3 regions of the Ensifer sp. genome follow, and region 1 is predicted to be linked to each of the others. Evidence: riboswitches for the same ligand, from Rfam matches in the RefSeq annotation. Region 1 holds a riboswitch; each other region holds the start of a gene.

Region 1 (3,924 bases):
CGGCGATCTTCATCAGCGTCGACTTGCCCGACCCGTTGCGCCCGACAAGGCAGATGCGGTCTCCCGGCTCCACCTGCAGGTTGGCGCCGGCCAGAAGCGGCGTGCCACCGAAGGTCAGGAAGATATCGTCGAGTTTCAGAATGGGAGGCGCCAAGGCTCAGGCTCCGGAAAGGTCATAGGGGCGGGCGAGAACGATCGCCCGGCCGGTGTCGAGGGAAATGCGAAGGGGACCCTCCGCAACATTGGAAACGGTACGGGACGATCCGAACGGCAAGGTGAAATCGGCAAGCGGATAGCGCGCATTGACGATGGTCAGCCCGAAGAGATCGGTCAGTCCGAGGATCGAGAACAGGCTGCCCTTCGGCAGATCGATGTCGATCTCGCCTGCAAGCAGCGGATAGGCCTCTTCCTCGCCCGAGGTCATGAACACCGGAAGCCCGCGCTCGGCAAGCGAGGCGGCCTGAAGCAGATGCAGGAAAGCATGGTCGCTGCGCGACCCACCGAGCGCGCCGGCAAAGATCAGGGCTTGCGCACCACGCGAAAGCGCGGCCTCGACGGCGATCTCGCCATCGGTCGCAGCCTTGGCGGCAGGATAGGGCTCGCGCGGAACGCCGGAAAATTCGGCAAGCAGCGCCTCTTCGGTCGAATCGAAGTCACCCACCCAGACGTCGGGCATGACCGACAACGTCCGCGCATGCCGCATGCCGCCGTCAGCCGCGACAAAGCGACTGCCGGCGAGCTGTCGCGCTAGGCGGTCGGTCGGGGTCAGCGCACCGCCGAGCAGAATGGTGAAGGTGGATCGGGCCATGGCAAAGCCCATAGCGCAAAGGCACGTCCAAGGAAAAGCAAGAAAACCGAACAGGGCCGGTATCGGGCGATTTTGCGCCCGCTGTCGTCAGTGTTGGTCGGGCAAGGGTTCCGGAAACAGCATGTCCGCATAGATGCCGGGCGTGGAATCGGGGATCTCGATGGCGCCAACGGTGCGCCGGTAGAAATCGGCCGGGCCAACGCCGCCGATAACGGCGTAGCCGTAGCCCGCATTGCGCATCGCGATCAGGCTCTCGCGCAGGAGCGCCTCGCCAATCCCTCGCCCACGCATCGCCTCGTCGACACCCGTCGGCCCGAAGAAGCCGAGTGCGGTGACGTCGTGGCAGGCAAATCCGACGATCCGCTCCTCAAACACCGCGATGTGCATGCGCGTCGGGGTCGCAGCGAAGGCGGCCTCCGCCTCGCCCGCCCAGCCGGCGCCGAAGGTCTGCTCGATCCACGCAACTGCGAGCCGGCGCTCGGGCGCCATCGCACGGTGAATGCCGATCCCCGCACCAAGCGGCGATGTCGGCCGGGCCGGCAGGGCATAAAGGCGAACGAGCATGTCGGTCATTGCAGCGTCCTTCCGCGTCCGGATCTCCCATGTCCGTCGGCAAACCTATCGCATATGGCGCGGAAGGCGAAACGCCGCGTACCGCCTTTGCTGCCAGCAAACTTCGCTTGCCATCAAACCGGCGCAGCGGTAAATCTCTTCCCGCTCTAACGGGGTGCCTTCCGGCCGCATGCGGCTGAAGGCTGAGAGGCGTTTGACGCCAACCCGCGGAACCTGATCCGGCTCATACCGGCGGAGGGATTAGACGCGATCGGATCGATACGCCCTTTTCCCATGCAACATCAATTTTAGGGAGAGGTGCCTGCCATGTCCAATTTTCCGCAAACGAAGCTCCTTAGCCGGCTAGCGCTTGCTGCTGCTGCCAGCCTTGTCTTTACGACCGGCGCTGCCGCCGCTGAGAAGACGCTGACGGTTTACACCTATGAGAGCTTCATCACCGAATGGGGCCCGGGCGCCAAGGTCGCCGAGGCCTTCGAAAAGACCTGCGAATGCAAGGTCACCTATGTCGGCGTCGCTGATGGCGTCGAGCTTTTGACCCGCCTGAAGCTGGAAGGCGCTGCCTCCAAGGCCGACATCGTGCTCGGCCTCGACACCAACCTCGTCGCCGAAGCCAAGGCGACCGGTTTCTTCGCGCCGCATGGCATCGAAGCCAAGGATGTCAAGGTGCCCGGCGGCTTCACCGACGACACGTTCCTTCCCTATGACTACGGCCATTTCGCCGTCGTCTACGACACGCAGACACTGAAGACGCCGCCGAAAAGCCTGAAGGAACTGGTCGAAGGCGACCCGTCGCAGAAGATCGTCATCGAGGATCCGCGCACCTCGACGCCGGGTCTCGGCCTGCTTCTGTGGGTCAAGGCCGTCTATGGCGACGAGGCCGGCACCGCCTGGGCGAAGCTCAAGGACCGGGTCCTGACGGTGACGCCGGGCTGGTCGGAAGCCTACGGCCTCTTTACCAAGGGCGAGGCACCGATGGTGCTGTCCTATACGACCTCGCCCGCCTACCACATGGTGGCCGAAAACACGGATCGTTATCAGGCAGCCGAATTCTCGGAAGGGCACTATATCCAGATCGAAGTCGCCGGCATGACCAAGAACGCCAAGGAACCGGACCTTGCCCGGCAGTTTCTCGGCTTCATGACCGGTCCGGAGTTCCAGTCGATCATCCCGACCACCAACTGGATGATGCCGGTTGCAGCCACCAAGGAGCCGCTGCCGGACGCCTTCGGCAAGCTGGTCAATCCGGAAAAGACGTTCCTGCTGCCGTCGGAAGAGGTCGCGGCAAACCGCAAGGCCTGGATCGACGAATGGCTGGCAGCCATGAGCAAGAACTGAGGCGCACTTGTTCGCGCCTGCCGAAAATCGCACAATCATAACCGCCGGGGCCCTCAGCCTCGGCGGCATTGTGCTGTTCGTCTGCCTTGCGGTCGCAGCACTGCTGCTCGCGAGCGGCGACTTCGGCAATGGCACGCTGTTCGATGCCTATATCTGGCGGGTAACCCGCTTCACCCTTTTGCAGGCAACCCTGTCGACGCTGCTTTCGGTTCTGCTGGCCATTCCGATCGCCCGCGCATTGGCGCGCCGCTCCGCCTTTCCCGGCCGCGTCTGGGTGCTGCGGCTCATGGCCCTGCCGCTCGGCCTGCCGGTGCTGGTCGGCGCTCTCGGCCTGATCGAGATCTGGGGCCGGCAGGGTGTTCTCAACACCGCCCTTGCCGGGCTCGGGCTGCAGCAGCCGGTCAGCATCTACGGCCTCTTCGGCATCCTGCTCGCCCACGTCTTCTTCAACATGCCGCTGGTCGCGCGCCTCTTTCTTTCAGGGCTCGAGCGCATCCCCCCGGAATATTGGCGCACCAGCGCCAATCTCGGCATGCCGGCAGGCGCGGTCTTTCGCTTTGTCGAATGGCCGGTGCTGCGTGGGCTCCTGCCGGGCGCCGCCGGCCTGGTCTTCATGCTCTGCGCCACCAGCTTCACGCTGGTGCTGACGCTTGGCGGTGGGCCGGCCGCCAGCACCATCGAGGTTGCGATCTACCAGGCGCTGCGCTTCGATTTCGATCCGCAAAGGGCAATCGCCCTGTCCGCGTTGCAGATCGCCATGACCGGCGTGCTGTTGCTGATCCTTGCACGCCTCGCGACCGAACCGGCGGAGGGCGCCACCGGCGGCGGTGCGGCCAGACGCTACGACACCGGCAGCGGCTGGTCGCAGGTGTTTGATGCCGGCTGGATCCTGTTCGCGCTCCTGTTTATCGGCGCGCCGCTGATCACCGTCCTTGCGTCCGGCCTCAGCGCCGACCTGGTCAAGCTGGCGGGCGACCGCACAGTCCATCGCGCCCTGATCACCAGCATCGTTATCGCCGTCCTCTCGGCTTTGCTGTGCGTCACCATTGCCGCTGCGATGATCCGCGCCGGAGGCACCGTCACGGCGCGCCGGCACGTCCCGACCCTGGCCAAGGCCTTTGCCGGGACGATCACCGCAAGCACATCCCTGGTGCTGCTGGTGCCGCCGGTCGTGCTGGGAGCCGGATGGTTCCTGCTTCTGCGGCCAT
Region 2 (3,924 bases), on a different contig from region 1:
GAAAACCTCGAAAGCATCGCAGCCCTCACCGAGCGGGTCGGCACCATCACCGACGAGCTGCGCAGCTTTGCCCGCAAGGGCCGCTTCGTTGCCGAGCCGACGGCCATGCGCGAGGTGATCGAAGGGGCTCGGCTGTTGCTTCGCAGCCGCTTTGCCGGCCGCATGGACGCGATCGTCGTCGACCTGCCGGAGAACGGCCTCAGCGTGCACGGCAACCGCATCCGTCTGGAACAGGTGCTGATCAACCTGTTGCAGAATGCGCTAGAGGCACTCGGCGATCGGCCGGACGCGAAAATCCAGGTGCGTTGCGAGGTCTGCACCTCCGACACGGTCTTGCTTGTGGTCGCAGACAACGGCCCCGGCATCAGTCCCGACATCCTTGAAGACCTGTTCACGCCGTTCAACACCTCGAAGGATCAGGGGCTCGGCCTTGGCCTTGCGATCTCCAAGGAAATTGTCGTCGACTACGGCGGCGACATTGCCGTCGAGACAGGCCCTGAGGGCACCGTCTTCACCGTGCGACTGAAGAGGGCCTGAGCGATGCAGCAATCCGTATGCCTTGTCGACGACGACGGCGACCTCCGCAAGGCAATGAAGCAGACGCTCGAACTGGCCGGCCTCAGCGTCACGGACTTCCCCGGTGCGGCGGAAGCGCTCGCCATGCTCGATCCCGACTTCGGCGGCATCGTCATCAGCGATATTCGCATGCCGGGGATCGATGGCCTGACATTGTTTCGCCGCGTCTCAGGCTTTGACCGCGACCTTCCCGTCATCCTGGTCACGGGCCACGGCGACATTCCGATGGCCGTGCAGGCCCTGCAGGACGGCGTCTACGATTTCATCCCCAAGCCCTTTGCCGCCGACCGGTTGGTACAGAGCGCGCGGCGCGCGCTCGAAAAACGCCGGCTGGTGATGGAGAACCGCGCGCTGAAGCGCGCAGCCGAAGTGGCCGGCGAAAGCCTGCCGCTGATCGGCCAGACGCCGGTCATGGAGCGACTGCGCCAGACCTTGCGACATATCGCCGACACCGATGTCGATGTACTTGTCGCCGGCGAGACCGGCAGCGGCAAGGAAGTGGTGGCGACGCTGCTGCACAATTGGAGCCGGCGCCGCGACGGCAACTTCGTCGCGCTCAACTGCGGCGCGCTGCCGGAGACGGTGATCGAAAGCGAACTGTTCGGCCATGAGCAGGGTGCCTTTACCGGCGCCTTGAAGAAGCGCATCGGCCGTATCGAACATGCGAGCGGCGGCACGCTTTTCCTCGACGAGATAGAGGCAATGCCGCCGGCAACGCAGGTGAAGATGCTGCGCGTGCTTGAAGCCCGCGAAATCACGCCGCTCGGCACCAATTTGGTCCGCCCGGTCGATATCCGCGTGATCGCCGCAGCCAAGATCGATCTCGGCGACCCGGCGCAGCGCGGCGACTTTCGGGAAGATCTCTATTTCCGCCTGAACGTCATCACCCTGTCGATCCCGCCGCTGCGCGAGCGCCGGGACGATATCCCGCTGCTCTTTTCGCATTTCCTGACGCGCGCGGCAGAGCGCTTCAAGCGCGAGGTGCCCGACGTCTCTCCGGCGGTGCGCCATCACCTGATGTCGCATTCCTGGCCCGGCAATGTGCGCGAGCTGTCGCATTTTGCCGAACGGGTCGCCCTTGGCGTCGAGGGCCCGCTTGGACAAATGCCGGCGAGCGCGACAACATCCGCTGCTGCCCTGCCCGAACGGCTGGAGCGCTATGAGGCGGAGATTCTCAAAGAAGTGCTGCGGGCGCAGCGCGGCGACGTCAAGGCGACGATCGAGGCACTCGGCATTCCGCGCAAGACCTTTTACGACAAGCTGCAACGGCACGGCATCAACCGCGCCGACTATGCCGAGCGCCCGGCATCCGAAAGGCCCGGTCGCTAAGGCATTTCCAGAAAATATGCGCAGCACTTTTCCGCCAGGAGCTGCGCGAAGAGAGCGTGCGAACAGCAATGGGCCTGGCGCGCGATCAACAAGCGAAGGGCACAACCGCCGGATTAGCGCTTGACGGCGCATCCTCATCGATGGCTATCTCAAGACATTCACCAGGGGGGTCCCGTCAAGGGGCTGAGATTCTGCTGGTCGGAACGGCTTTTGCCGACCGAGGCGCAGTGACCCGTTGAACCTGATCCAGTTCATACTGGCGTAGGGACGGTGCAGACATCGACGCCACGATTCCGTCATTCGCGCGGAGTTTCGGGGCGGACGTGTCTTTTCCTTCCGGCTTCAGAACTGGGTCTCCAACCGCAAACTTGGAGCCTCGTCATGAATATTGCCACAAAACCCGCAGACCTCTCCGTCACCAAGGGCCCGCTTCCTGCCTCGAAGAAGGTCTACAAGCCGGGCACGATCCATCCCGATATCCGCGTGCCGATGCGCGAGATCGCCCTGCACCCGACGTCGGGCGAGCCGCCGGTCACGGTCTATGATGCCTCCGGACCCTATACGGTCGAAGACGCAAACATCCGCATCGAGGATGGGCTGCCGCGACCGCGGCGCAACTGGATCATCGCGCGCGGCGATGTCGAGGCCTATGATGGGCGCAGCGTGCGACCGGAGGATAACGGCTTTGCCACGGGTGACCGGCTGACGCCGACGTTTCCCTTCCGCCACGCGCCGCTGCGCGCGACCGGAAGGCGCGCGGTGACACAACTTGCCTATGCGCGCGCCGGCATCATCACGCCGGAGATGGAGTTCGTCGCGATCCGCGAAAATCTCGGTCGCGATGCGGCCCGCGCCACCTTGCGCGACGGCGAGAGCTTCGGCGCCCAAATCCCCGATCACGTCACGGCGGAATTCGTCCGCCGGGAGATTGCCAGCGGCCGCGCCGTGCTACCGGCCAACATCAACCACCCGGAATCCGAACCGATGATCATCGGCCGCAATTTCCTGGTGAAGATCAACGCCAATATCGGCAATTCCGCCGTCACCTCCTCGATGGCCGAAGAGGTCGAGAAGATGGTCTGGGCAACGCGCTGGGGCGCCGACACGGTCATGGACCTGTCGACCGGGCGCAACATCCACAACATCCGCGAATGGATCATCCGCAACTCGCCGGTGCCGATCGGCACCGTGCCGCTCTACCAGGCGCTGGAAAAGGTCAACGGCATCGCCGAGGACCTGACATGGGAGGTCTATCGCGACACGCTGATCGAGCAGGCGGAACAGGGCGTCGACTACTTCACCATCCATGCCGGCGTCCGGCTCCACTACATCCCGCTGACTGTCAACCGTGTCACGGGCATCGTCTCGCGCGGCGGCTCGATCATGGCCAAGTGGTGCCTGCATCACCACAAGGAGAGCTTTCTCTACGAGCACTTCGAGGAGATCTGCGATATCTGCCGCGCCTATGACGTGTCGTTTTCGCTCGGCGACGGCCTGCGCCCCGGTTCGATCGCCGACGCCAACGACGCCGCGCAATTTGCCGAACTGGAGACGCTGGGCGAACTGACGAAGATCGCCTGGGCCAGGGACTGCCAGGTGATGATCGAAGGTCCGGGCCATGTGCCGATGCATAAGATCAAGGAGAACATGGACAAGCAGCTCGCCGTGTGCGGCGAGGCGCCGTTCTATACGCTGGGGCCGCTGACGACCGATATAGCGCCCGGCTACGACCACATCACGTCCGGGATCGGAGCGGCGATGATCGGCTGGTTCGGCACCGCCATGCTCTGCTACGTCACGCCGAAGGAGCATCTGGGCCTGCCCGACCGCAACGACGTCAAGGTGGGCGTCATCACCTACAAGATCGCCGCCCACGCCGCTGATCTTGCCAAGGGGCATCCGGCCGCCCGCACCCGCGACGACGCCTTGTCGCGCGCTCGTTTCGAGTTCCGCTGGGAGGACCAGTTCAACCTGTCGCTCGACCCGGAGACTGCGCGTGCCTTCCACGACGAGACCTTG
Region 3 (3,924 bases), on a different contig from region 1:
ATACCACTCCATGTCCCAGAAATCGGAGACTTGGTAACCGTTCCACCCCGAAACCTGCTTAGCGGCTGCGGAGGCCGAATGATGATCAAGTAGCGTAATTCCGAATTGTCCCATATGGATGTCGGCCGCCACGTTTAGTGCGCTGCGGCGGTTGACCGTTTCCAAATGAGCGACGCCACCATGATCTAGGAGATCATAGATCCGGCGCAGACAGATCTTTGGGCTCGACACATGCTCGATAGCGTCGGTGCAGATAATAACATCGAAGACTTGGCCGGCAAAATCATAGGTTAGAAAATCGCCGACTTGTATGTTCGCGGTGCTGCCTATGCCAGCAAGGTTCAACTGACCCATCTTTGCAACATTCTCGTCAATTTCGACTCCGAGCGCCCGATGTCCCGCTTCCGTACAGGCATTGATCATGCCGCCGTATCCGCAGCCGATATCGAGGACTGAAAGTTCTTTATCGGTCGTAGGCGATATAATTTCTGGCAAAAGCTCTCTTCCGCGGGTGTTCGACGAAAGGGCGTACTCGACAAATGCCACTGACCGAGCGTAGTGCACTTCGTCTTCCTTGCTGGATCCGCCAACGAAGAACGATAAAGCGAATTCGGCAAATTCCTTCCCGACTTTGTGGCGTTCTGCAAGTTCTGAAGCGTCCATTTTATTCTCCCTAGAGTGCGCGGACAATAAGCCATCAATCGGGGAGTTGTCACCATCCCAAGAGCATGGATTGGGAAGTCTTCGGGGGAATTCTTCTGCGCCATTAAGCGTTTGTTGCCGTTTCAACGATTTTGGAGAGACTGCGGCAATTGCGGCACGCAAGAAAGTCACTGCAGCCGAAAATGGAATCAAATCTTAGTTGCCGGAGCATCTGCTCAGGCCCCATTTCCAGTCGCTTATGCACCACATTGCGCATATTGCGGTGGAACGAAAGAGCTGTGAGGAAAGCAAGTATAGTCCACAAATTCGCTCGCAACGTGTGAGAGATCGCAACTGACTTCCTCGGCATCGTGTTATTGCGCTGGGATCTAGTGTCGTATCGCGGCCTGACGGGGGCACAAACGACATGACGCGCAAAGCATTTCTACAATTGGAATTGACGTTCACTTCCATTTCCTACATAAAATTAGACGATTCCGAGGGGGGCACTTTGCAGTGCTGAGATGGCGGTGAGCCGGACCCTTGAACCTGATCCGGGTCATGCCGGCGTAGGAACGGGAAAAGAGCCGCTCTCGGCAACCTAATCGCGTCTTCGCTTTCACCTGGGTCTCCGTGATGTTCTGTCTGGAGATCGATCGATGTTGTCTTTTGCCACGTTGCCGCCGGATGGCGGGATTGCATTTCGTCCGGGTTGCCGCGTCGGCTGACCGGCGATGCGACTGGCTTTCACATTCGCTCGCAGCCTTGCGGTGCTTGCCATTGTCTGGCAGGCGGCCGTGGTCTTCTTCGCGTTGCCACGCTATGTGCTGCCGTCGCCGTTTGAGGTGTTGGCCGTCTTTGGACGGCAACCGGGATACCTTTTTGAGCAGAGCCTGGTGACGATCGCTGAAATGCTTATCGGTCTTGCAGCCGGCGCCGCGTTCGGCGTTGCGACAGCGATCGGGCTTGCTGCTTTTCCGCGGCTCGCTAAGCTCGTCTGGCCTTTCGTGCTCGTCCTTCAAGCCTTTCCCGTTTTCGTCGTCGCGCCGTTGCTGGTCGTGTGGTTCGGCTTCGGCATGGTGTCGAAGGTCGTCATGGCCGCGGTCATCATCTTCTTTCCGGTCGTATCCGCATTTTCCGACGGTCTGCGCCGGACCGATGCGCAGATCCTCGATGCGGTAGCCCTGACGAAGGCGAGCCATTGGCAGGCGCTTCGGCTCGTGCGCTTGCCGCTGGCGCTGCCCGGGCTGGTTACGGGCCTACGGGTTGCAGCACCCCTGGCGCCGCTTGGCGCCGTTGTCGGCGAATGGGTGGGCGCGTCAGCCGGGCTCGGCTTCGTCATCGTTCAGGCCAATGCCCGCATGCAAACCGACGTTGTCTTTGCGGCCATGGCCATTCTTGCCGTCCTTGCGGTCGTGCTCAGGCTGATCGTCGAGGAAGCGACCCGTCCCCTCGCGCACTGGGCGCGAGAAACCTGAATTTCTACATTCGATTGGGAGACATCACGCCGTCATGTTCCGCAAATTTCTGCTTTCCGCCAGCCTCGCGCTCGGCGTCACCCTTTCGGCCGGTTTGGCGACTGCCGCCGAACAGCTAACGGTGATGCTGGAGTGGTTCGTCAATCCCGACCACGCCCCGATCGTCGTCGCCAAGGAGCTTGGGCTGTTTGAGAAGGCGGGGCTCGATGTCGAGCTCGTTCCGCCCGCCGATCCTTCAAGCGTGCCGAGGCTGGTTGCCGCAGGCAAGGCCGATATCGGCGTGCACTACCAGCCGAACCTCTACCTGGACCACGCTGCCGGCCTGCCGCTGGTACGCGTGGGCACGCTGGTCGAGACGCCGCTCAATACCGTCACCGTGCTGGACGATGGTCCGATCCGCAGCCTTGCCGATTTGAAGGGCAAGAAGATCGGCTTTTCCGTTTCGGGCTTCGAGGATGCGATGCTCGGTCGGATGCTCGCCTCGGCAGGCCTGACGAAGGAGGACGTGGAGCTTGTCAACGTCAACTTCGCGCTCGCTCCGTCGCTGATCGCCGGAAAGGTCGATGCGACCGTCGGTGGTTTCCGGAATTTCGAGCTGACGCAGATGCGGCTCGAGGGGCATGAGGGACGGTCGTTCTTCCCGGAAGAACATGGCGTGCCCGTGTATGACGAACTGGTGTTTGTCACTGACAGGGCCAGGGTTGCCGACAAGCGCCTGCGACCGTTCCTCGTCGCGGTGGAGCAGGGCGCAATCTATCTCACCAATCACCCCGATGAGGCGTGGAAGCTGTTCATCAATGCTTATCCGAATCTAGACGACGAACTCAATCGTCGCGCATTCACGGACACGCTGCCGCGTTTTGCCAAGCGGCCGGCGGCGCTCGATCGTGGTCGCTACGAGCGGTTCGGCGCGTTTCTCGCCGAAAGTGGATTGATCGGCAAAGCGCCCGCCGTTGACGATATCGCGGCGGAAATCCGATGAACGGCCTGTCGAACCTCGTTGAAAGTGCCGCAGCATCGCTGGCGTTCGTCCGGCAGCGGTGCCCTCGCGTGCATTGCCTGATGAACACGGTGGTGCAGAAATTCGTCGCCGATGGCCTGGCGGCCCTCGGCGCCATCCCTTCGATGACATCCTCTCCGGAAGAGGTCGAGGCCTTTGCCCGGCGCGCCGATGCGCTTGTGGTCAATCTCGGTACGCTCAACGAAGAGCGCCGCACGGTGATCCGCCTGGCAACATCGGTCGCATGCGATGCCCGCAAACCCTGGATCGTCGATCCCGTGCATTGCGATTACTCGCCGTCACGGCTCGCCTTTGCCCGTGAGCTTATCGAGGTTGGCCCTGCCGTCGTGCGGGGCAACGCGAGCGAGATGGAGCTTATCGGTGACGTCGACGGCGTCCTCAGGATCAAGACAGGCCCGGTCGATGAACTCCGCCTCGATCCAGATGCGGTCAGGGTTGCGAACGGCCACCCGCTGATGGCGCAAGTCACGGGCACCGGATGCCTCTCCGGCGCCCTGATCGCGGCCTTCATGGCGGTCGAGCCGGACCGGCTGATCGCGGCGACGGGCGCCTTGCTGACGAGCGGCATTGCTGCCGAAATGGCCGCGAAACGCTCAAGCGGCCCCGGAACGTTCGAAGCCGCGTTCCGCGATGCGCTCGCAGCACTTCGACCGGAAGATATCATTGCTAATGCCAGGATTTCCCATGCCCAGGGTTGATTATCGCCTCAATGCCATCGCCGATGCGCGCCTTGCCGACAGGGCGAACCTGGCGGACCTGGCGCGTGTCGCAGCGCTCAACGGT

What was found. A riboswitch is a leader RNA that binds a small molecule or an ion and turns the genes downstream of it on or off. The one in region 1 is predicted to bind thiamine pyrophosphate.
Region 2: linked by a shared signal. The riboswitch ahead of thiC (phosphomethylpyrimidine synthase ThiC) and the one ahead of thiB (thiamine ABC transporter substrate binding subunit) in region 1 are both predicted to bind thiamine pyrophosphate.
Region 3: linked by a shared signal. The riboswitch ahead of RTP54_RS13425 (ABC transporter permease) and the one ahead of thiB (thiamine ABC transporter substrate binding subunit) in region 1 are both predicted to bind thiamine pyrophosphate.

The regions. Positions count from the first base shown of each region.
Region 1 is NZ_DALZXU010000004.1:265,859-269,782, forward strand. Features, by position in the region: gene RTP54_RS20205 (ABC-F family ATP-binding cassette domain-containing protein) at 1-154, opposite strand, end outside; gene RTP54_RS20210 (thiamine diphosphokinase) at 158-808, opposite strand; gene RTP54_RS20215 (GNAT family N-acetyltransferase) at 896-1,381, opposite strand; TPP riboswitch at 1,522-1,638, shown strand; gene thiB (thiamine ABC transporter substrate binding subunit) at 1,688-2,716, shown strand; gene thiP (thiamine/thiamine pyrophosphate ABC transporter permease ThiP) at 2,724-3,924, shown strand, end outside.
Region 2 is NZ_DALZXU010000006.1:177,181-181,104, reverse strand. Features, by position in the region: gene RTP54_RS22895 (ATP-binding protein) at 1-537, shown strand, start outside; gene RTP54_RS22890 (sigma-54 dependent transcriptional regulator) at 541-1,905, shown strand; TPP riboswitch at 2,059-2,191, shown strand; gene thiC (phosphomethylpyrimidine synthase ThiC) at 2,287-3,924, shown strand, end outside.
Region 3 is NZ_DALZXU010000002.1:96,058-99,981, forward strand. Features, by position in the region: gene RTP54_RS13420 (class I SAM-dependent methyltransferase) at 1-663, opposite strand, end outside; TPP riboswitch at 1,133-1,235, shown strand; gene RTP54_RS13425 (ABC transporter permease) at 1,377-2,120, shown strand; gene RTP54_RS13430 (ABC transporter substrate-binding protein) at 2,155-3,102, shown strand; gene RTP54_RS13435 (hydroxyethylthiazole kinase) at 3,099-3,839, shown strand; gene thiE (thiamine phosphate synthase) at 3,826-3,924, shown strand, end outside.